3 regions of the Ruminococcus hominis genome follow, and region 2 is predicted to be linked to each of the others. Evidence: a T-box and tRNA genes for the amino acid it is inferred to sense, from the RefSeq annotation. Region 2 holds a T-box; the other regions hold tRNA genes.
The links. The T-box of region 2 lies ahead of leuS (leucine--tRNA ligase). A T-box ahead of a tRNA ligase gene usually reads a tRNA of that ligase, here a tRNA-Leu.
Positions count from the first base shown of each region.

Region 1: it has a tRNA-Leu gene. The T-box ahead of leuS (leucine--tRNA ligase) is inferred to sense a tRNA for this amino acid. The anticodon was not compared.
Region 3: it has a tRNA-Leu gene. The T-box ahead of leuS (leucine--tRNA ligase) is inferred to sense a tRNA for this amino acid. The anticodon was not compared.

Region 1 is NZ_JACOPE010000001.1:644,766-652,548, reverse strand. Features, by position in the region: gene H8S40_RS02855 (carbohydrate ABC transporter permease) at 1-844, opposite strand, end outside; gene H8S40_RS02850 (ABC transporter permease) at 825-1,763, opposite strand; gene H8S40_RS02845 (LacI family DNA-binding transcriptional regulator) at 1,986-3,011, shown strand; gene H8S40_RS02840 (NAD-dependent protein deacylase) at 3,074-3,802, opposite strand; gene H8S40_RS02835 (HD domain-containing protein) at 3,858-4,445, opposite strand; gene H8S40_RS02830 (DUF6465 family protein) at 4,585-5,154, opposite strand; tRNA gene H8S40_RS02825 (tRNA-Leu) at 5,392-5,475, shown strand; gene H8S40_RS02820 (alpha-galactosidase) at 5,592-7,783, opposite strand, start outside.
Region 2 is NZ_JACOPE010000001.1:1,685,580-1,693,362, reverse strand. Features, by position in the region: gene H8S40_RS07535 (TrkH family potassium uptake protein) at 1-167, shown strand, start outside; gene H8S40_RS07530 (CvpA family protein) at 215-1,813, shown strand; gene H8S40_RS07525 (hypothetical protein) at 1,911-2,333, opposite strand; glycine riboswitch at 2,501-2,607, shown strand; gene H8S40_RS07520 (alanine/glycine:cation symporter family protein) at 2,610-4,013, shown strand; T-box leader at 4,065-4,300, shown strand; gene leuS (leucine--tRNA ligase) at 4,349-6,781, shown strand; gene H8S40_RS07510 (RNA polymerase sigma factor) at 7,088-7,573, shown strand; gene H8S40_RS07505 (zf-HC2 domain-containing protein) at 7,563-7,783, shown strand, end outside.
Region 3 is NZ_JACOPE010000001.1:1,500,689-1,508,471, reverse strand. Features, by position in the region: gene H8S40_RS06690 (nucleoside kinase) at 1-956, opposite strand, end outside; gene H8S40_RS06685 (Nif3-like dinuclear metal center hexameric protein) at 985-1,767, opposite strand; gene H8S40_RS06680 (tRNA (adenine(22)-N(1))-methyltransferase) at 1,757-2,470, opposite strand; gene rpoD (RNA polymerase sigma factor RpoD) at 2,482-3,594, opposite strand; gene dnaG (DNA primase) at 3,651-5,435, opposite strand; tRNA gene H8S40_RS06665 (tRNA-Leu) at 5,681-5,765, shown strand; tRNA gene H8S40_RS06660 (tRNA-Leu) at 5,811-5,895, shown strand; gene H8S40_RS06655 (hypothetical protein) at 6,006-6,284, opposite strand; gene H8S40_RS06650 (helix-turn-helix transcriptional regulator) at 6,464-6,703, opposite strand; gene H8S40_RS06645 (helix-turn-helix domain-containing protein) at 6,844-7,179, shown strand; gene rplT (50S ribosomal protein L20) at 7,234-7,590, opposite strand; gene rpmI (50S ribosomal protein L35) at 7,621-7,783, opposite strand, start outside.

The DNA of each region.
Region 1 (7,783 bases), 1.0 Mb from region 2:
CAATGGTTGCATATTTGAGCTGTTCTGCTATTTTTGCCATTTCCGCTGTGCTCTGAATATCGGCAATCATGCCCGGCTGTGGTGTATTCTGTACTAAGATAGAACGGAGCACTAACTGTAATGGCTGCAAATTCGCATCATTCAAATAAATCATTGCGTCGAAATAACTGTTCCACATTCCAACGAAAGACCAAAGCGCCAGTACTGCAATGATTGGCTTACATACCGGAATCATAATTTTAAAGAAATGTTGGATTTCATTCGCTCCATCAATCGCAGATGCTTCTCTTAATTCTTTTGGAATTGACTGATAATAAGTTCTTGCAAGAATCATATTCCATACATTAAATGCTCCTGGAATCAGGATTGCCCACACTGTATTAACCATATGCAGTTGATTGATCAAAATGAATGTAGGAATCATTCCACCGCCAAAAAACATAGTAATTAAGAAAATAATATTAAAAATCTTTCTTCCTACAAATTCTTTTTTGGACAACGGATACGCTGCCAATAATGTCACAAAAACAGAAATAACTGTAAATGCAAGTGAATACAGGAAGGAATTTAAAAAGCCACGCCAGATCATTTCATTCTCTAATACTCTTCGATATGCATCTAATGTCCAGTCCTTAATATTAAAACTCAATCCCTGGTTATTCAAAACAGTCGGATCCATAAAGGATGCAAGTACTACATAGATAATCGGTATTGCTATAGAAAGGACGAATAAACCAAGAATGGTAAATCCGATTCCAAGGATTACTTGGTCTGTCCTTGAATATTTTTTCTTCTTTTTTTTCTCCATCTCTTCTCCCTCTTTTCTATAATCCTTCTCCGTCATTCAGTTTCTTAACAACCCAGTTTACAAAGATCAACAAGATAACATTTACAACCGAATTGAAGAGACCTACCGCTGTCGAATATCCATAATCTCCGTTCAGAAGTCCGATACGATATACATATGTAGACAGGATTTCTGATGCTGGCAAGTTCATGTCTGTCTGTAAAGCATATGCTTTTTCAAAACCTATACTCATAATATTTCCGGCCTGTAAAATAAACTGAATTACAATAATATTTTTAATTGCCGGCAACTCTACATACCAGATCTGCTGCAGAAGATTAGCTCCATCCATGATCGCTGCTTCTTCCAGCTCCTTGCTTGCATTTGCCAATGCTGCTGTATACATGATAGATGACCATCCTGCTGCTTGCCAGATTCCGCTTGCAATATAAATTGTTCGGAATGCAGAAGGCATTGTCATCCAGTTTGTGCTAATTCCGAGCGCTTTGTTCAACGGTCCTACAGGTGATAAAAGCATACGAACCATACCGCAAAGTACGATGACTGAAATAAAATTCGGCATATAGATCAAAAGCTGAACTTTCTTTTTAATCCCTGTCTTACGGATGCGATTCAGAAGCAATGCAAGAATAATCGGAACCGGGAACCCCCACAACAGTCCATAGATACTCAATTTTAATGTATTCATCAGATAATTCATAAAATCTGGTGAAGATAAAAATCGCCTAAAATACTCAAGTCCTACCCATGGACTACCTAGAACTCCTTTTATTACATTGTAGTCTTCGAACGCTATCAGGAGACCACCCATTGGGAGATACTTAAAAATAATTGTCAGTAAAAGCCCTGGCATTAGGAAGAAAAGATATAACTGCCAGTTTTTCTTCATATAAATCATCTTTTCTCTCCACGTTCGTTTGCTTACGGACTTTGCTTGATTTTGCATTCTTTTCATGCACTTCTTCCTCCATTCCTTTAACTTTATGAAAAACCGGTTACGTAACCGGTTACTTTGTAGTTTGATATTACTATATTCTTCTCTTTCTGTCAACACTTTTGTGCGCTAAAATAACCGGTTACGCAACCGGTTATTTTAGCATTGCATTTTTCCATGAAAATTGCTATACTGAAAGATATTATTAACCATCAGCCATCATATTGGAGGAGATTCAATTTTATGAGTAAAAAACAGGTAACTTTTGCAGATATTGCGGAATACACCAATTTTTCAAAAACTACAATATCAAGATATTTCAATCACCCGGATTCACTGACGGTTGAAAACCAGGAAAAGATTTCACAGGCTCTTGATACACTTGGATATAAAAAGAATAAGCTGGCAAAGGTTCTGGCAAATGGAAAAAGCGAATTTATCGGAATCATTGTTCCAAACCTTTACCTGCACTATTATTCTGAGATGCTGACACAATTCCTTTCCAGCTACAGTGATTATCACTATAAATTTCTTGTTTTCGCCAGTGAACATGGTGCTGAAGAAGAACAACAGTACATTGAAGAACTTCTGTCTTATCAGATTGAAGGACTGATTGTTTTAAGTCACACTCTTCCATCTGAGAAACTTGCTTCCTATCAGATTCCTGTCATCGCGATTGAACGCGAAGCAAAATATATCAGCAGTGTCAATACTGATAACTATATGGGTGCACTTCAAGCTACTTCCCTGTTGATTCGGGATAAATGTGACATATTAATTCATATAAATGTCAATGTGAATAAATCCGCCCCGGCTTATGACCGAATCCGGGCCTTTCAGGCTACTTGCGAAGAATATCATGTTCCATATGATATAGATCTTAGTGTAGAAGGTGATTCTTATCATGAGATTTTAAACGTAATCCGAGAGATTTTCAATAAAATAGAAGCAAAATACCCCAATCAAAAAAAAGGTATCTTTCTTGCGAATGATACCTATGCTAATATGTTTCTTAATTTAATTTTCCAAAAATATGGAACATTTCCTTCTACTTATGAGATTGTTGGATTTGACAACTCTCCGATTGCCAGCGAGGCAATCCTTCCGATCACAACCATCGGCCAGCAGATTGATGTGATTGTAAAGACTGCCATGGATCTTCTTGTCCAACAGATGGAAGAGCAGAAAAAGCGTGTTCCCAAACCATTAGGTGAACCTGTTCATAAACAAATTGCCCCTGTATTAATTCGCCGTAATACAACAAAATAATTTATTTTTCATGATTGAGAACGTTGCAAATTTAACTGCTTTTAATATCACATGCAAATAGCTCAAACAAAAATTTTCTCCATCACTTCTCCAATCGGGGCTGAAATCGTCAAATTCGACCGCACAGCCCTTCCGGTCTCCGATTTATTGATCACTGCCAAATATTTTCCATTGAAGTAATCAATAAATCCGGCCGCCGGATATACGACCAATGAAGTGCCTCCGATGATTAACATATCTGCCTGACCAATTGCATTTACAGCACCCTGGATCGTTGCAGAATCCAATCCTTCTTCATAAAGGACAACATCTGGTTTAATAATCCCTCCACATTTTTTACATCTTGGTATTCCATCAGAACTTTTCACATATTCCGCATCATAAAATTCATGACAATCCATGCAATAATTTCTCATAATACTTCCATGTAATTCATATACTGTTTTGCTTCCTGCTGCCTGATGTAGCCCGTCGATATTCTGTGTTACAACTGCTTTCAGCTTCCCTGCCATTTCCAGCTCTGCAAGCTTTCTATGCGCCGCATTCGGCTTCGCATCCAGCATCATCATTTTTTCTTTATAGAATTCGTAAAAAGCTTCTGTATGCTGTATAAAAAAAGAATGACTCACTACCTGTTCCGGTGAATATTTATAAGACTGATGATAAATACCATCCGCACTTCTAAAATCCGGGATTCCACTCTCCGTCGATACTCCTGCGCCTCCAAAAAAGACAATATTCTGACTTTCATCTATCATCTTCTGTAACTGTTCTATTTCTTTCTCATACATCACATATCACCCCTTGTATTAATCTCCTGCACGTCTATAAAGTGCCCAACTTACATTACTCATCCAAAACATGACCTGCCTGAATGTGCTTATCTATTTTATCTTGCATACACTTCCAGATAGTCGCAGATGTTTCTTCTACTTTTTCATTTCTTTTATAAATTTGTGATTTCTTCACTTGATGCTCTGTCCAACTAATTCCACCAGCGGCATCATTTAACAATAATGGCTGGAAATTATCAAGCAAATGTGCATACTTCGCCTCTGCTGTCTCGTACGCTTCAAATTCTTCCCACAAGGCTTTTAAATACATTCCTTGATCTTCTGGTAACATTCCAAAAATATGGTCAGCTGCCTTTCTTTCTCGCTCATCCTTTGTTTTTGCACCTTCCTCATCATATGCATAGGTATCACCGGCATCAATCTCCACCAGATCATGGATCAGTACCATCAACATTACTTTTGATACCTCAACCGGTTCCTCTGCGTATTCCTGAAGCAGGTATGCCATCAATGCGATATGCCAGGAATGCTCTGCATCATTCTCCTTGCGTGATGCATCTGAAAGCGGTGTCTGACGTATAATCTTTTTCACTTTATCAATTTCCAAAATAAATTGAAGCTGTTTCTCTAATCGATTCATCTTTTAAGCCTCCATTACTTTTCTAATAACTCTATCTTACTCCTTTTGTCGTATGCATGGCAACTTAAAAAGGAGAAATGATATCCTGTCAATATCACTTCTCCTTTTATGTATGTTCTTACACTTTTCTTATTTAATCTTACAGTTCAACTCTACCTGTTGTATCTCCGTTGATTACATAGTAAGCTGCTGAATCTTCTGGTTTTAAGTAAATCTTAACGTCTTTCAAATCGCCAACTTTATTCTTAAGAACTTTTGTCCAAACGTCTTTTACTTTCTGGAAGATTTCTTTTTCTGTATATTCTTTTCCAGCGAACTGAAGGAACATCTCTGTTTTTACTTCAGCTTTCTTTGCTGTTGTCTTCTTTGCAGGTGCTTTCTTTGCTGCTGTTTTCTTTGCAGGTGCTTTCTCTTCTTTTGCCGGTGCATCTACAAGAACTGCTGCTTTTGTCTCAATTCCTTTTGTTGTATCTTTCTGAGTTGAGATTGCCTTTGGAGCTGGTTTTGCTTCTACCTTCTTAGGTTCTACTTTTTTAGTCTCAACTTTTTTAACTTCTTCTTTTACTGTCTCTGTTGTCTTTGTTTCTTTTATAGAAGATGTTGCTGCCTCTGCTGTTGCCTCTGCTGCTGTCTCATTCTTTAACGCTGTCTGTTCTGCTGTCTTTAACGCTTTAGCTGCTTTTTGCTCTTTTAATGTTTTTCTTGCCATTACTTGTTCCCTCCTAATAAATATTCAAGTATTCTGACTCGATTTCATTTTTGCTACAAGTGTTATTGTACCTCATTTTATTGAAAAGGTCAAAAAAATAACAATAATTTTTACATTCCTACTTTTTTTCTAAATTTTCTGATTTTTTATATTATTTGAACAAATTAACTTTTTTTATTTTTTTAGAGTTTTAGGGTTTACAAACTATCCAATTATTGATATACTATCACATGTCGAGCGGAAGTGGCGGAATGGCAGACGCGCTAGATTCAGGTTCTAGTGGGAGTTTATCCTGTGAGAGTTCAAGTCTCTTCTTCCGCACTAGGCAGAAACCCATGTGTATGCATGGGTTTTTTATTTTGCATAACCAGACAGGGACGGAGATTTCCGGCTTTTTTTCTATGAAAAAAGCCGGAAATCTCCGTCCCTGTCTGGTTCTATATGTTTTTTTCTCTTAAAATATAAATCCTTGATTCAAAATCTGTACAAGGTATCGCATCACCTGGAACTTGACCTGCTGTAACATCTGTTGTAATAAGACCAAAGTTCATCAATTCATCCCCATAATGCTCTGTCTTTGCTAATATATTATCATAGAGCTTATTAGAATCAAGACCCTGAAGCTTAATTCTGCTATATGGTTGATTTACTCCATTCAACACTCGATAATATCCTACAAGTGCTGTCGTTTTCTCTTCATTAACTACCATCCAAATGGTTTCGTTTCCCTCAAATGGACTTTTCAATCTGTAAAATGTTCCAAATTGTATCAACTGACGATACTTTTTCATAAATAAAATTTGTGCCTTTACCTCTTCAATTTCAGTATCAGATAATTTATTCAAATCCAACTCGTAACCAAATGTTCCAAAATAGGCCACATTTGCTCTTGTATGTAACGGTGTATTTCGAAATACCTGATGATTTGGTATTACAGACACATGACTTCCCATGCTGCTGATTGGATAACACATCGATGTTCCATATTGGATTTTCAATCTTTCAATAGCATCAGAATCATCGCTTGTCCATCCTTGTGGTGCATAATAAAGCATTCCCGGATCAAATCGTCCTCCTCCGCTTGCACAAGACTCAAATAAGATTTTCGGAAATTCCGATGTCAATCTTTCATACAAATCATACACTCCAAGTATATAACGATGGAATATTTCTCCCTGTCGTTCTGCTGGATAAGCAATGCTATAACACTCTGTAATGCTTCTGTTCATATCCCATTTTATGTATGAGATCTTTGCATTCGAAAGAATCTTTGAAATCATTGTATAGATGTAATCAACAATCTCTTTTCTTGAGAAATCTAATACATATTGATTACGTCCATGTGAACTCGTTCTTCCCGGTGTTTGTAAGATCCAATCTGGATGTTGACGATATAGGTCTGAATCCTTATTTACCATTTCTGGTTCAATCCATAAACCAAATTGCATACCAAGATTTTCTATGCGATCTGCCAGACCTTCAATCCCATTCGGAAGCAATTCCTTGTTTACTATCCAGTCTCCCAATCCGGCACTATCATTTCTACGTTCACCAAACCATCCATCATCAAGAACAAATAATTCGATGCCGCATTCCTTTGCTTTCTCTGCAATTTTCACCAAACGTTCTTCTGTGAAATCAAAATACGTTGCTTCCCAATTATTGTTCAATATTGGTCTGACGCGATCACGCCAATACCCTCGTGCAAGACGCTTTGCATATAATTTATGAAAATTCTGACTCATCTCATTAAGTCCATTATCCGAGTAAAGCATCACTGCCTCTGGCGTCTGAAAACTTTCTCCTGATTCTAATTTCCAGTCAAATCCATTTGGATTAATTCCTACTGTAACTCGCGTCACATCATGTGTATCTACTTCTGCCTGAATCCTAAAATTACCGCTATAAATGAAACTGAATCCTATTGCTTCTCCCTTAGATTCATCTGTATTTTTTCTTTTAAGAACCATGAACGGATTCTGTTCATGCGAAGAATTTCCACGCATGCTATCAATTGCCGTAATGCCCTGTTCCAAAGTCCTCATCTTCACGTACCGTTCTCTAGCCCATGCACCAGACAGTTGCATCCAAACATAATCTTTATCCGGAAGATCCAGATTTAAACTCATTGCTGTAAGCAAATGTACCGGCATTGTCCCTGTGTTTTTTATACAGACACTTCTGGCAATCGCACTGTATTCAGAAAAGATCGTATACAGCAATTCCACTACAATCCCCGTAAGAGAATCTTTCAAAAAGATCTTAAGCGTCATCGCTTCTTCTTCAGTTTCTGTATAAGTAGACGGAAGTCCCTGAAGTTTTGGCTTTCCTGGTAAAATCTGATATCCATCATATTTAAATTCTGAGATTCTGCTTCCATTTTTCTGTAATATTTCAATCGCAGGATGACGATAGTCCGTTGTCCCATATACCGGATATTCCTGTCGAATATGCTCCAATGAGAAACTTTTGTTCCCTTCATATACATAGGAAGTCATCGGACGTTCTATTTTCTCTACCAGATAAGAAAAATCCTTTTTATCATGAATTTTCTTTCCAAAATAAATCTGGCCCATATGTCTGTTTTCTAACACACACATAATGTAGCTTATTTTATCATTATATAAAT
Region 2 (7,783 bases):
TAAATAATGTTGGTCCGGGTATTTCACAGATCGGTCCAGTTGAAAATTTCTACAAGTTTTCGGCATTATCTAAAATCGTTTTTTGCATGGATATGTTACTGGGAAGATTAGAAATATTCCCATATTTATTGTTATTATCGCCAGAACTTTGGAGAAGACGATTCTAATAGTAATTAAAAGACAGGCTTAAGTGGATAAAGGCAGGAGAGAAGAAATGAAAAAAGGAAAATGGAAGCTGGTATCGGTAGTAGCAGTACTGATTCTGGCAGGATTATATTATTATATAGCATTACCGGCAATTAATGTTCATGCAACAGAGATATGGATGTTCATGCTGATCGTAGTAGTTTTAATAGGAGCAGTTTATCTTGCAAAGAAAAAGCCTACAAAATTTGAAATGAAAAGATTATTAGGCTTTAAGATTATTGCTGGAATTTTGATTTTGCTTATCGCAATTTATTTGATTGGCAGTTTGTTGTCTTCGCCAATTATAAATGCAAAGAAATATCAGAAATTATTGAACGTAGAGACCGGAAAATTTACTACAGATGTAGAAGAATTATCATTTGACCAGATTCCGTTGTTAGATAAAGACTCTGCAACGATTCTTGGAAATCGTAAAATGGGAAGTATGGTGGATATGGTTTCACAGTTTGAGGTTGATAATCTTTATAGCCAGATTAACTATAAAGATCAGCCTGTTAGAGTATCTCCGCTTCGTTATGCAAGTTTAATTAAATGGTTTACGAATCAAAAAGAAGGTATTCCGGCATATATTCGTATCGATATGGCAACACAAAATACTGAGCTTGTCAAATTAAATGAAGGTATGAAGTATACGACCAGTGACCATTTTAACAGAAATATTTATCGTCATTTGCGTTTTAATTATCCGACTTATATTTTTAATGAATTAAGTTTTGAAGTAAATGATGAGGGAGTTCCATATTGGATCTGTCCTGTTAAACAATATAACATTGGGTTGTTTGGTGGCGTAACAGTAGGAAGGGTTGTGCTTTGTAACGCAATTACAGGAGAAACACAGGATTATGCAATAGAAGATGCACCAGAATGGATAGACCGTGCTTATTCTGCAGATTTACTTGTGGAATTATATAATTATCATGGAACTCTAAAGCATGGATATTTTAATAGTATTTTAGGACAGAAAGATTGTCTGATGACAACAAGTGGATATAATTATCTGGCAATTGATGATGATGTCTGGGTATATACTGGTGTAACATCTGTCAGCGGAGATCAATCAAATGTTGGTTTTGTTCTTATGAATCAACGTACTATGGAAACAAAATTTTATGAAGTGGAAGGCGCAACAGAAGATTCGGCAATGTCTTCTGCTGAAGGGCAGGTACAGAATCTGAAATATAAGGCTACATTTCCGTTGCTTTTAAACATTTCCAGCGAGCCGACATATTTTATTGCATTAAAGGATGACGCCGGACTTGTAAAAAAATATGCGATGGTTAATGTTCAAAAATACCAAATTGTTGCAATAGGAGATACAGTAAGTGCCTGTGAAGAAGCATATGTTCAATTAATGTATGAAAATGGTATTAAAGTGAAAGATGAAAGCGTTAAAGAAACAGAAGTTATTTCTGGGAAAATAACAAAAATCGTACAAGGCGTAGTAGATGGAAATTCTCATTACTATATGATGTTGGAAAAATCAGATGAGATTTTTGATATTTCAGTTATAGATTATATTGATGTGATTAAATATAACGTTGGAGATGAAATTACATTGGAATATCAAGAAGGAAAGCAAACAAATACTGTAATCAATATTAAATAAAAATAACAATGAAAAATCCTGCAGGAAAAATTCTTGCAGGATTTTTTTGACCGATTAGCTGGTCATGATAAATTGTAATTCATTTTATCCGAAAGGATTAACATAAAACCTTATATGCCGGATCATCAATATTAGGAATGTCTTCTTTGGATGCACTTACACTTACAAAGAACTCAATGTTGTTTGTAGTAGCAATTTTATCCAGTTTCTGAAGAAAATCTGGAAGACTGTTAAGTGTAATATCTGCCTGTTTCAATGCTCCATCAATGAAAATCGTATCAATATCATGATTACCTGCAACCATACCATATAAGAATCCAACAAATTCTTCTAGTGTCTCGATATCTTTGTAATCATCCATACAAATTGCACGAACATTAAAGTCTACGCTGTATGTATCTCTGTGACTTTTTTTGATTAATACAACGTTACCGTTAGAAGTCTTAACCTTCTCGTTTGCAAGTTCAATGATCTGCTGTGTTTTTCCGCTACCTTTCGGACCTGTGATTAAATTTACCATGGCAATTCTCTCCTTTATGTAGAAAAATTTTTGAGTATTAATCTGCTCAAATCTCTTATAACTATTATACACCAAAGGGGTATTATGAACAACAAAAAAACAGAAAAGTTCAAAAAAATCTTGAAATATTTATCGACGAGTGGTATGCTTGTCTACAGTGTTGTAAAGCACTAAACTCAGGAGAGTCTCTTCAAAAAAATCTAAAGGAAGAGCGCCGAAGGTGTACGCAGCAATTTGCTGTTAATCTCTCAGGCAAAAGGATGGAGGAATATTAACATGTTTGAGCAAATCAACAACTTTATCACATGGTTTGATGGAGTCGTATGGGGACTTCCATTAATCATTCTAATCCTGATCACAGGATTTCTATTAACAGTTCGATTAGGACTATTGCAAGTACGACATCTTGGAAAAGCCTTAAAATTCATGGTGAAAAATGAAGAAGACGGACATGGAGAAGTAACAAGTTTTGGAGCTTTGTGTACTGCATTGTCAGCAACTATTGGAACCGGTAATATTGTCGGTGTAGCAACAGCAATTGCAGCCGGAGGACCCGGAGCATTGTTTTGGATGGTAGTTGCAGCCTTTTTTGGAATGGCTACAAAGTATGCAGAAGGCCTGCTGGCTATTAAATATCGTACGATAGATGAAAATGGTCATGTCCTGGGGGGGCCATTTTACTATATCGAAAATGGTATGGGAAAACAGTGGAGATGGCTAGGTAAGATATTTGCCTTTTTCGGAGCAGGTGTTGGATTGTTCGGAATCGGAACTTTCACACAGGTAAATGGTATTGCATCCGCAATTAAGAATTTCTTTGACCCGGATATGCTTCATACAGTCAATTTGTTTGGTGGAACATATTCTTGGGCAACAGTTATTTCATGCCTTGTGCTTACAGTTTGTGTAGGTTTGGTTGTAATCGGAGGAATCCAGCGTATTTCAAAAGTTTCACAGGTTGTTGTTCCATTTATGGCAGTATTATATGTGGTACTCGCTTTGATTATTATGGTTACACACATTACAGCTATTCCGGGTGCACTTGTGACAATAGTAAAATCAGCATTTACAGGAAGTGCACTTGCAGGTGGAGCAATGGGTACAATGGTTGTAGCAATGCAGAAAGGAATCGCAAGAGGTATCTTTTCAAATGAATCAGGTCTTGGTAGTGCACCAATCGCAGCAGCTGCAGCACAAACAAAAGAACCTGTACGTCAGGGACTTGTTTCCATGACAGGAACATTTATTGATACAATTGTAATCTGTACAATGACAGGTCTTTCTATTGTAATAACAGGAACTTGGAATACAGGTCTTGAAGGTGTCGAAATTACAACGGCTGCATTCCAGCAGGGCTTACCATTTCCATCTGTATTTGCATCCTTTTCATTAATGCTTTGTCTTGTATTCTTTGCATTTACAACAATCCTTGGATGGGACTATTACGGTGAAAGATGTTTGGAGTATTTATTTAACCGTAACCAAAAAGCAGTGAAAACTTATCGCTGGTTATATATTTTATGTGTATTTTTCGGACCATATATGACAGTTGCAGCGGTATGGAATATCGCAGACATTTTCAATGCATTAATGGCATTTCCAAACTTAATTGCACTTTTAACATTAAGTGGAGTTGTTGTGAGGGAAACAAAAGACTATTTCAATCGAATGAATGCCTAGATAAATGACTTGACTTCTATATAAATAGTTCTTATAATAAAGAAGAATATTGCAAAAACGAAGATAAGAATTAGTAGAAGAAGAAAGTCTTACAGAGAACTGCCGGTTGGTGCGAGGCAGAAGATGGAATTCTTTGAACTCATCTTGGAGTTCTTCTGTTGAATCACCTAGTAGACAGAAGCGGGTATTCCCGTTATAGAATATAATGAGTGCATCTGACATGACATTATAGAGAGTGTTGGATGAATAAGAGTGGTACCACGGAAGTAAGCCTTTTCGTCTCTTGATGATGGAGATGAAAAGGCTTTTATTTTATATGAAAGGTAGGAATAATAATGTCACAGAAAATTGTGTACAATCACAAAGCCGTTGAGAAAAAATGGCGTGAAAAATGGGAAGAAAATCCGGTAAATCCTAGAATGGATGATAACGGAAATAAAAAGCAAAAATATTACTGTCTGGATATGTTCCCATATCCATCAGGAAATGGTCTTCATGTAGGACATTGGAGAGGATATGTAATCTCTGATGTATGGAGCCGTTATAAACTGCAGCAGGGATATTATATCGTTCATCCAATGGGTTGGGATGCATTTGGTCTCCCGGCAGAAAATTATGCAATTAAAATGGGAACTCATCCAGCAATATCAACAGAGGCAAATATTACAAATATCAAACGTCAGATCAATGAAATTGCTGCATTGTATGATTGGGATATGGAAGTAAATACAACAGATCCTAATTTCTACAAATGGACACAATGGATTTTTGTTCAGATGTTCAAAAAAGGTTTGGCATATGAGAAGGAATTTCCAATCAACTGGTGTCCTTCATGTAAAACAGGTTTAGCAAATGAAGAAGTGGTTAATGGTAAGTGTGAGCGTTGTGGATCAGAGGTAACAAAGAAAAATCTGCGTCAGTGGATGCTGAAGATTACAGCTTATGCAGATCGTCTTCTGAATGATCTTGATAAACTCGATTGGCCTGAAAAAGTAAAGAAGATGCAGGCTGACTGGATTGGAAAATCTTACGGAGCAGAAGTTGATTTTCCAATTGATGGAAGAGACGAGAAAATCACTGTTTATACAACAAGACCAGATACTCTCCACGGAGCAACATTTATGGTACTTGCCCCAGAACATGAATTAGCTGCATCATTAGCTACACCTGAAACAAAAGAAGCAGTAGAGAAATACATTTATGACTCTTCTATGAAATCAAATGTAGATCGTATGCAGGACAAAGAAAAAACCGGAGTATTTACAGGAAGCTATGCAATTAATCCATTAAATGGAGCAAAGACACCAATTTGGTTGTCAGATTATGTTCTTGCAGATTATGGTACTGGTGCAATTATGTGTGTACCTGCACATGATGATCGTGATTTTGCATTTGCTACAAAATTTGGTATTCCAATTGTTCAGGTTATTGCAAAAGATGGACAAGAAATTGAAAATATGACAGAGGCATATACAGAGGCTGTTGGAACAATGATCAACTCTGGAGAATGGAATGGCATGGAATCAGCTGTGCTGAAAAAAGAAGCTCCACATATCATTGAAGAGCGCGGTATCGGACGGGCTACTGTGAACTTCAAATTACGTGACTGGGTATTCTCACGTCAGCGCTATTGGGGAGAACCTATTCCGATCATCCACTGTCCAAAATGTGGTAACGTTCCAGTTCCAGAAGAAGAACTTCCACTTCGTTTGCCTGATGTAGAATCTTATGAACCTACAGGAACAGGTGAATCACCACTGGCAGCAATTGATGAGTGGGTAAACTGTAAGTGTCCTGTATGTGGCGCAGATTCAAAACGTGAAACAAATACTATGCCTCAGTGGGCAGGTTCGTCATGGTATTTCCTTCGTTATGTAGATAATCATAACGATAAAGAACTGGTTTCAAGAGAAAAAGCGGATGAAATGCTTCCGGTAGACATGTATATCGGAGGAGTAGAGCATGCTGTATTACACTTGTTATACTCCAGATTCTATACAAAATTCTTAAATGATATCGGAGTCGTTGATTTTGATGAACCTTTCCATAAATTATTTAACCAGGGAATGATCACAGGTAAGAATGGAATCAAAATGAGTAAATCAAAAGGTAATGTCGTATCACCGGATGATCTTGTGCGTGATTATGGATGTGACTCATTAAGAATGTATGAACTGTTTGTAGGACCACCTGAGTTAGATGCAGAATGGGATGATAGAGGAATCGATGGTGTAAACCGTTTCTTGAAACGTCTCTGGAATTTATTGATGGATAGTAAAGAAGCCAATGTTGAAGCTACAAAAGAGATGGTAAAACTTCGTCACAAACTTGTATATGATATTACATCTCGTCTTGAAACATTTAGCTTAAATACTGTTATTTCAGGATTTATGGAGTATAATAACAAATTTATCGATCTTGCCAAGAAGACAGGTGGAATTGACAAAGAAACATTGGAAACAATTGCTGTATTACTTTCACCATTTGCACCACATTTTGCAGAAGAAATGTGGGAGCAGCTCGGACATACAGAAACAATCTTCAAAGCAGGTTGGCCTGTATATGATGAAACAGAAATGGCAGACGACGAAATAGAAGTTCCTGTACAGATTAATGGAAAAACAAGAGCGGTTATTTCAATTCCGGCAGATGCATCTAAGGAAGACGCAATTGCAGCTGGTAAAGAAGCTGTTGCAGATAAATTGACAGGAACAATTGTAAAAGAAATTTATGTTCCTAAGAAAATCATTAACATTGTTAAGAAATAATTTGAGAAGAAAATCTCACAACAGAATAAAGTGCTTGGAAATATTGAAAAGTTCGTTTAAAATCAAGGTTTACGGACATTTTTCTTCAAAGAAAAGGTATCGTAGCATATCGCAAAATATCGTAACAAATTTTTAAAATGGAGTAAATTTGGAGTAAAAGTTGAAAGAAAATGGAGTAAATATTTCAAAGATGTAATGAGAAATGGCGTAGGTAGTGGGAACATTATCTACGCCATTTTTAAAAATTAAAAAATTTGTGTAACGAAAAATATATGTAAAGTACATATAGGTAAAGGAGGGTAGAGTATGGAAGAAATGGTAGAAATCTATCGAAAATATATGCCACAAGTATATAAATTTTTATTTAGCCTTTGCCATGATGCACATTTAAGCGAAGAACTCACACAAGAAACTTTTTTTCAAGCCCTAAAATCTATTGATAGTTTTCGTGGTGACTGTAAGATATATGTATGGTTATGTTCGATTGCAAAGCATTTATGGTATAAAGAATTAAAGAAGAAAGATAGAGAAGTAGTGGCAGAATATGTAGAAGAAACTACTTGTCAGAAAATCACAGAAAATTCGGCAATACAGAAAATGGAAGTAATAGAGTTGTATAAAAAGCTTCATTTGTTGGAAGAGCCGGTGCGAGAAGTTATGTATTTGAGATTAAATGCCGATTTTACATTTAAAGAAATTGGAGAAATTATGGGTAAAGATGAAAATTGGGCAAGAGTGACTTTTTATCGTGGAAAGCAAAGAATAAGAAAGGAGAGTAACCATGAAATGTGAAATGATTAGAGATTTGTTACCTCTATATATTGATGGATTGACAAGCAAAGAAAGTAATCAAGAAATTGAAAAACACTTGAAAAATTGTGAAGAATGTCAAAAGTACTATCAGGAAATGACAGGGGGGATCGACAATTTTTCAGTGATAACAAATGAAGAAATTGAAGATGTAAATTTGATTAAGAAAATCAAGAAAAAAAATAGAAGAAA
Region 3 (7,783 bases), 180 kb from region 2:
CCGTTCACTTTAAGTTGAATGGACAGACGATGGGAAAATGTCGTCTTTCCAGAAGACGATGGACCTGCGATCAGCACAAACTTTATTTCTGGATGTTCTGCAATCTGCTCTGCGATTTCTCCGATTTTACGTTCCTGATAAGCTTCCTGAACAAGTACGATTTCACGCATATCATGCTTTGTAATCATATCATTTAAAGCCCCAACTGTATCAATCCCCTGTAAATCTCCCCATTCAATAGACTCATTCTGAACTTTAAATAACTTTTCACGAGGTTCAAATTCAGGAACACATATAGGGTCACTCATGGTTGGAAATTGAATCACAAAGCCTTTTCCATATAAATGAAGTGAAAAATTTTTTAAATATCCTGTATCTGGTACCATATATCCATAATAATAATCTTCAAACTCATTAATACTATAGATGTTCACTGTAGATACTCTACGATATTCAAACAACTGTTCCTTATCATACATTTTATGTTTATGAAACAGTTCTATCGCTTTTGAAGTCGGTATCGACTTCTTTTCTATTTGAATCTTCTGCTCTGCCATCTCACGCATTCGAGCATCAACACGACTTAAAAACTCAGCATTAACCGTAATTTCACCATCTACTGTACAATAATATCCTTTACTTACAGAAAAATGTATTCGAACACGCTCAACCTTATCATGTCCGCCTATATCATGAACCGCTTTTACAAGTAGAAAACACATGCTTCGTCTATAAGTTTCAAACCCGGCCTTATCTGCAGTTGTAATAAAGCTTAGTTTTATGTCTCCCTCCACTGCTTTATTCAGCTCTTGCAAGCGATTATCTTCTATAACAGCCAGTACAATTTGATGGTCATAATACTTTTGAAAATCCCGTGCTATTGTCTGATATTTTGTGCCTTCCTTGTATTCAACAATTTTATCATCAACTGTTACTTTACACATTCTTTCTTCCATCTTGCACTCACCTTTCTCCTGCTCTCACCTATACAACTTGAAATGGATGTGATACAGGTTCTGTTATAATTTCAACTCCCAGACATCTCTGTGATAAATATTTTTTCATATCATCCACAAAGATATATTCTGTTCCATAATGACCCGCATCGATAATCGCAAGTCCCTGTTCCATAGCATCTAAGCCTTCATGGTGCCCTATATCTCCTGTAACAAGCACATCAACATTATGTTTTAATGCTACTGCTATCTCACTTTTTCCAGATCCCGGAGAAATTGCAACTTTCTTAATCTTCTTGTCTAAATCTCCAAATACTTTTATATTACTAAGCACTAATTTTTCCTTCACATAATCGCAAAAAGATCTTAAACTCATAGTTGATTCTAATAATCCGACACGACCGATTCCTTGTGAAATTCCGAAAAATTCTCCTGTAACATCTAAAACTTCTGTTTCTTTTAATTGCAATATTTCTTCTGACAGCTCTGCCATCCCCAGTACATCATAATTTGTATGCATTGCATAATATGCTATGTCATCCTGAATTAGACGTAAAATCCTCCTTCCGACAAAATCTTGATCCGTAATAGATTTTAACGGTGAAAAAATCAACGGATGATGTGTGATTAACATATCAACATCCTGTTTTTCTGCAAGTTCTATCACTGGAGTAGTAGCGTCTAAAGCTAAAAGTATTTTTGATACTTTTTTGGTGCTACGTCCAGCTTGTAGTCCTACATTATCGAAAGTTAATGCAGCCTCTTTTGGATAGTTTTCTTCTATTATTTCTATGATTTCTTTACATTGCATAGTATTTCAACCCCTCCTTGATTTGGAAAAGTTCCTGATTTAATTCTGCTTTTCGCTCAGAAATATGTATCCCTTCTACTCGTTCTAACTTACTTAAAATATCTTTCCTAATGCCAGACTCTCGTTCGAGAAATTGTTTTAAAATCGGATTTTTTTCTTCCAGCAGTAATTTTCCATAACGTATTTCAATCTCTGACCAGAAAGCTGGTTTTATTTCTTCTATTTTTTCAGGGGGAATTACTTTCATCATCGGATAATATTTTCCATCATCTAAAACCATATTCTCTTCTATGAACAAAAAGCCTTTCTCTAAAAGAAAGGTTCTCACTTTAAACACTTCTGATTGTGGCTGCAGGATGCATTCTTTCAAGGAATTTGTTTTATTAAAATCCTCATTTAAAATATTAATCATCAGATTTCCACCCATTCCTGCAAGAATGACTGTGTCCACTTCACCCTTTTGTAAATGTTGCAACCCATTAGACAAACGTGTTTGTATCTGATTTTCCAATTTATTTTCTTTAATATGTTCTGTTGCACGATCCAACGGACCTTCATTAATATCCATAGCCACCGCTCTTTGAACAATTCCTTTTTCCACAAGATAAATTGGGATGTAGGCATGATCTGTGCCTACATCCGCAATTGTATATCCTGGTGTTACCAGATCTGCAACTGCCTGCAGTCTCTTTGATAATTCCATATGATATCCTCTTAATCTAAATAATCACGAAGTTTTCTACTTCTACTTGGATGACGAAGTTTACGAAGTGCCTTCGCTTCAATCTGACGAATACGTTCACGTGTTACATCAAATTCTTTTCCTACTTCTTCCAATGTTCTTGCTCGTCCGTCGTTCATACCAAAACGAAGTCTTAAAACTTTCTGTTCTCTTTCAGTCAAAGTATCAAGCACTTCATCTAACTGTTCTTTTAATAAAGTCTGAGCTGCTGCTTCTGCCGGAACAGGAACATTATCATCCTGAATAAAATCTCCTAAATGACTGTCTTCTTCTTCTCCGATAGGTGTTTCTAAGGAAACTGGTTCCTGAGATATTTTTAATATCTCTCGCACACGCTCTACCGGCATGTCCAGTTCTTTTGCAATCTCTTCCGGCGTTGGTTCACGCCCAAGTTCCTGCAGTAATTGACGTGACACACGAATCAATTTATTAATTGTCTCTACCATATGAACAGGAATTCGGATTGTTCTTGCCTGATCTGCAATAGCACGTGTAATAGCCTGACGAATCCACCATGTAGCATAAGTACTGAATTTATAACCTTTGTGATAATCAAATTTTTCAACTGCTTTGATCAAACCAAGGTTACCTTCCTGAATCAAATCTAAAAATAGCATTCCTCGTCCTACATATCTCTTTGCAATGCTGACAACCAGACGAAGGTTTGCCTCAGCAAGTTCTTTTTTTGCTTCTTCATCGCCTTCTTCCATGCGCTGTGCCAGCTCAATCTCTCGCTCAGCACTTAAGAGTGGTACTTTACCGATTTCCTTTAAATACATACGAACAGGATCCTCTACACTAACTCCATCCGGAACTGAAAGATCAATATTCTCGACATCTACATCTTCTTCATCCGACATAATTGCATCCAAATCCACATCATCGTCATCATCCGAATTAATACGTAATACGTCAATATTGTTCGCTTCAAGATATTCAAAAACCCTTTCCATTTGTTCCGTTGACAAATCCATATCGCGGAAAAAATCGTTGATTTCTTGAATTTCAAGAATACTTTTCTTTTTCTTGCCCAGGGCAACCAATTCTTTCAGGCGCTCTAAAAATTTCTGTGTAATATCTTCCATGTGTCCTTCCTTCCTCTATCTGCATCGTCATACAGATATCTTGTTTTATTTTATCCTTAATCTAGAGAAATATGCAATTTTCCAATGTTCTGAAGCTTTCTCTTCGACTCCATAAGTCGCTGTAACCCAACCATATCTGTTGGATTTAAATTCATTGTTTGATGATCAATACTGTTATTCTTAACTTTTATTATGGTTTCTTTTATAGCACGATCTTTTTCTTCCTCGGTAGTTAACTCCCGTATACGAGTATTAAACAATGCTGCCACTTCCCTATGTTCTTCCTCTTCCGTAAAATGATTCAATATTCTTGCTGGATTTAATTCTCCTAAATGATATTGCTCATATAATAATTCGGCTACTTTTTGATAATTTGTTTCTGTAAAATCCTCCGGAGTAACATACTCCTCAATTATCTGGAACAACTTAGGCTGGTCAATCAACCATGTAAGCAAAATCTTCTGTGCTCTCTTATTCCCATCTTCCTTTTTTGATACTGAATCTTTATTTTGATTCAAATTTTTAGGGCGCTTCGTAGGACTTGCCAAACCTTCTTTAATTGCCGTCTTTGTGACAAGTTTTTGAAGACTGTCTGGATTTACGCGATATGCTTTTGCAACAGCTTCTATATAGTTATTACGCTCCAGCTCATCCTCAAATTCTATTAAGCGTTTTGCTGTTTCCTGAAAAAAGGCTGTTTTTTCTTCTGGAGATTCCATATCATAATTCTTTGACAATATTTCCAAACTGAACATAAAGCCGTTCCTGGCATTTTCAATCCTTTTTTCAAACTCCTCTGCACCTAAATTTTTAATAAATTCATCTGGGTCCTTATATGGATCCATTCGGATAACTTTTGCTGCAATCCCAGCTTCTCTCATAATCGGAACTGCCCGAAGTGCTGCACGCGTACCGGCATCATCGCTATCATATGTAAGATATACTTCACTTACATATCGTTTGATCAATGAAGCATGTCCTGATGTCAACGCAGTTCCTAAAGACGCAACTGCATTCGTAAATCCTGCCTGATGAAGTGAAATAACATCCATATAACCTTCACAAACAAGGAAATATGATTTTCTCGATGTACGTGCCCGGTTCAGCCCATACAAATTTCTGCTTTTATCAAAAACCGCTGTTTCTGGGGAATTTAAATATTTTGGCTTTGCATCTCCCATAACCCGGCCACCAAATCCAATTACTCGACTATTTGCATCCATAATCGGAAACATAACACGATTCCAAAACTTATCATAAACTCCATTTTTTTCATCAATATTAATCAGCCCTGCCTGACGGATCAATTCTTCACTATACCCTTTACGTTTAAGATAATTGTACAGATCATTACTATACTTTGTTGCAAATCCAAGCCCAAAAGATTTTATGGTCTCTTCTGAAAGTCCTCTGTCTGTCAAATAATCATAAGCAACTGCACCGCGTTCAGATTTTAACTGAACATAATAATATTGTGCAGCAATCTTATTGATTTCCAACAAGGTCGCTTTCAAATCAGATCGTTCCTTTGCTTCTTTTGAATATTCTTCTTTAGGCAGTTCTACTCCTGCACGCTCTGCAAGATATTGAACCGCTTCAAGGAAAGAATAATTCTCATATTCCATAAGAAATGTAAATACTGTCCCACCAGCCCCACAACCAAAGCAATAGTACATCTGCTTGTCTCTGCTTACAGAAAAAGACGGGGACTTTTCATTGTGAAACGGGCAAAGTCCAAAATAGGAACTTCCTTTCTTCTGAAGTCGTACATAATTGGAAATGACATCTACTATATCGTTTTTCATTCTGATTTCTTCTATTAGCTCTTCCGAATAATACATGATCTCCTCCTTTGTATACTCTCCATAATATTATATTCGACAAAACTTTCAAATTTCCTTTATTTTTTTATTTTTTATTTTCCCACAGTATTATTATATTCATTAGCTATTTAACATTTCCTTATTTTTGTAATTTCAATAATTTTTCAAAAAATTTAAAAAAGTCAAAAAAATGTGTTGACATTCTTCTCAACTCATTGTATTATACTATTCGTGGCGTAAGTACAGCTACGAAAACAAAACAAGCGGAAGTGTCGGAACTGGCAGACGAGCAAGACTAAGGATCTTGTGATCAATGCGATCGTGTGGGTTCAAGTCCCATCTTCCGCATCTATTTCATAGATTATTTATTTTACATGTACTTATTTACCATATGCGGAAGTGTCGGAACTGGCAGACGAGCAAGACTAAGGATCTTGTAAGCATTGCGCTTGTGTGGGTTCAAGTCCCATCTTCCGCATTTAATTTATCCCGAAAAGCACTGATAATTGCAGCGTTTTCGGGATTTTTTATTACTTAATTTAGTAAAAAGGGGCAAAAAAGGGGCAGAGTTTTTTCTCTGCTCGTTTTTTATTCAACTATTTCATTCTTCTTGTTTTCCACTTCTGTTTCTACTACTTCATCTGGAATTATTTCTTTTTTGTCATCAGACATATGATTCACAATTTGTCGAGAACCTTTAAAAACTCTTCTTTTACCATCAGCCTTTGTATATCCAAGTATATATCTTCCATTCTCTACATCATTTTTCAAATATTGAACAGCATATCTCATATCATCAATTCCCAGTTGCACACTTGCCACACATTTTCCATCTTCGTCTTCAAAAAACCATGTCACTTCTTCCATCTTATTCCGGCCTCCTCATCTGTCTTGAACTTATATAAATTTTGGTATCCGCAAACAATCATATCTTTTTCTATAGATACCAGATAAATTAAACTCGTTTATATTATACATCATTTTCCATATGCATTACAAGACTGACATCATATAAGGTTGCCGACCCACATAGTGCGACCGGTAACCTATAATTTTACATTTCTTGTCAAATCTTCAATGGATACTCTAAAAAACGATGCAAGTTCTAGTAAAATATAAATATTAGGAACAGAGCGGCCTGTCTCATATGCAGATAACGTCTGTCGGCGAATATTCAATTGTGCTGCAACCTCTTCCTGATTCATATCATTTATTTCACGTACTCGTCTTATATTCTTTCCAATTGTATTATTTAACATTTTCATCACCCATTTATATTTTACCATTTGTTTCTCGATTCGTAGTATATTAATCCTATATTTGTTCTTTACACGCTAAATATGAGTATGTATACACTCCTATCTTGGATAGCACAATGGAAAATATTGGATAAAATAGATAGTATAACATGAAGGAGTGTAAAATTGTGCAGAATCGTGTAAAAGAACTTCGAAAAGAACGAAATATACTTCAAGAAGAATTGGCTGCAAAGCTAAATGTTTCTCAACAAACTATCAGCAGGATAGAAAACGGAACATCTTCTCTCCCAGCAGATATTTTAATTGATCTGTCAAAATTTTTTGATGTATCTATTGACTACATACTTTGTTATTCAGATGCCCGTCACACCTTGGAATATCAACTAGAATACAAGCAGGTGTCGGAGCGAAATTATCAATTATGTCGTGCATATGAACGTTTAGACAAAAGCAATCAAACTCTCATCTTTCAGCTTGTAGAGCAATTATCAAAACCAGAATAAAAAAAGAAAGGGATCGAAAATCGAACCCTTTCTTTTTTATTCTTCTGGTTAAAATTAAGCAAGTTTAGATTTAGCAACTTCTGCAAGTGTTGCAAATCCTTCTTTATCGTTTACTGCAAGCTCAGCAAGCATTTTTCTGTTCATCTCAACACCTGCGAGTTTCAGTCCATACATAAATTTGCTGTATGAAAGACCATTCATTCTTGCTGCTGCATTGATACGAGCGATCCACAGCTGTCTCATCTGACGTTTGCGCTGTTTTCTTCCTGCGTATGCAGATGTAAGAGCTCTCATTACAGACTGTTTTGCAACTCTATACTGTTTTGAACGTGCTCCTCTATATCCTTTAGCAAGTTTTAATGTTCTATTGTGTTTCTTTTTTGCGTTCATTCCGCCTTTAATACGTGCCATTTCTTAATCCTCCTTCAATACTTTCAAATCTTACAGATATGGTAAAACTTTCTTCATGTTCTTTACGTTTGTTGCATCTGTGATTGTAGACTTTCTAAGATTTCTTTTTCTCTTAGTTGTCTTCTTTGTTAAGATATGGCTCTTGTAAGCTTTATTTCTTTTCAGTTTTCCTGTTCCTGTTGCTTTGAAACGT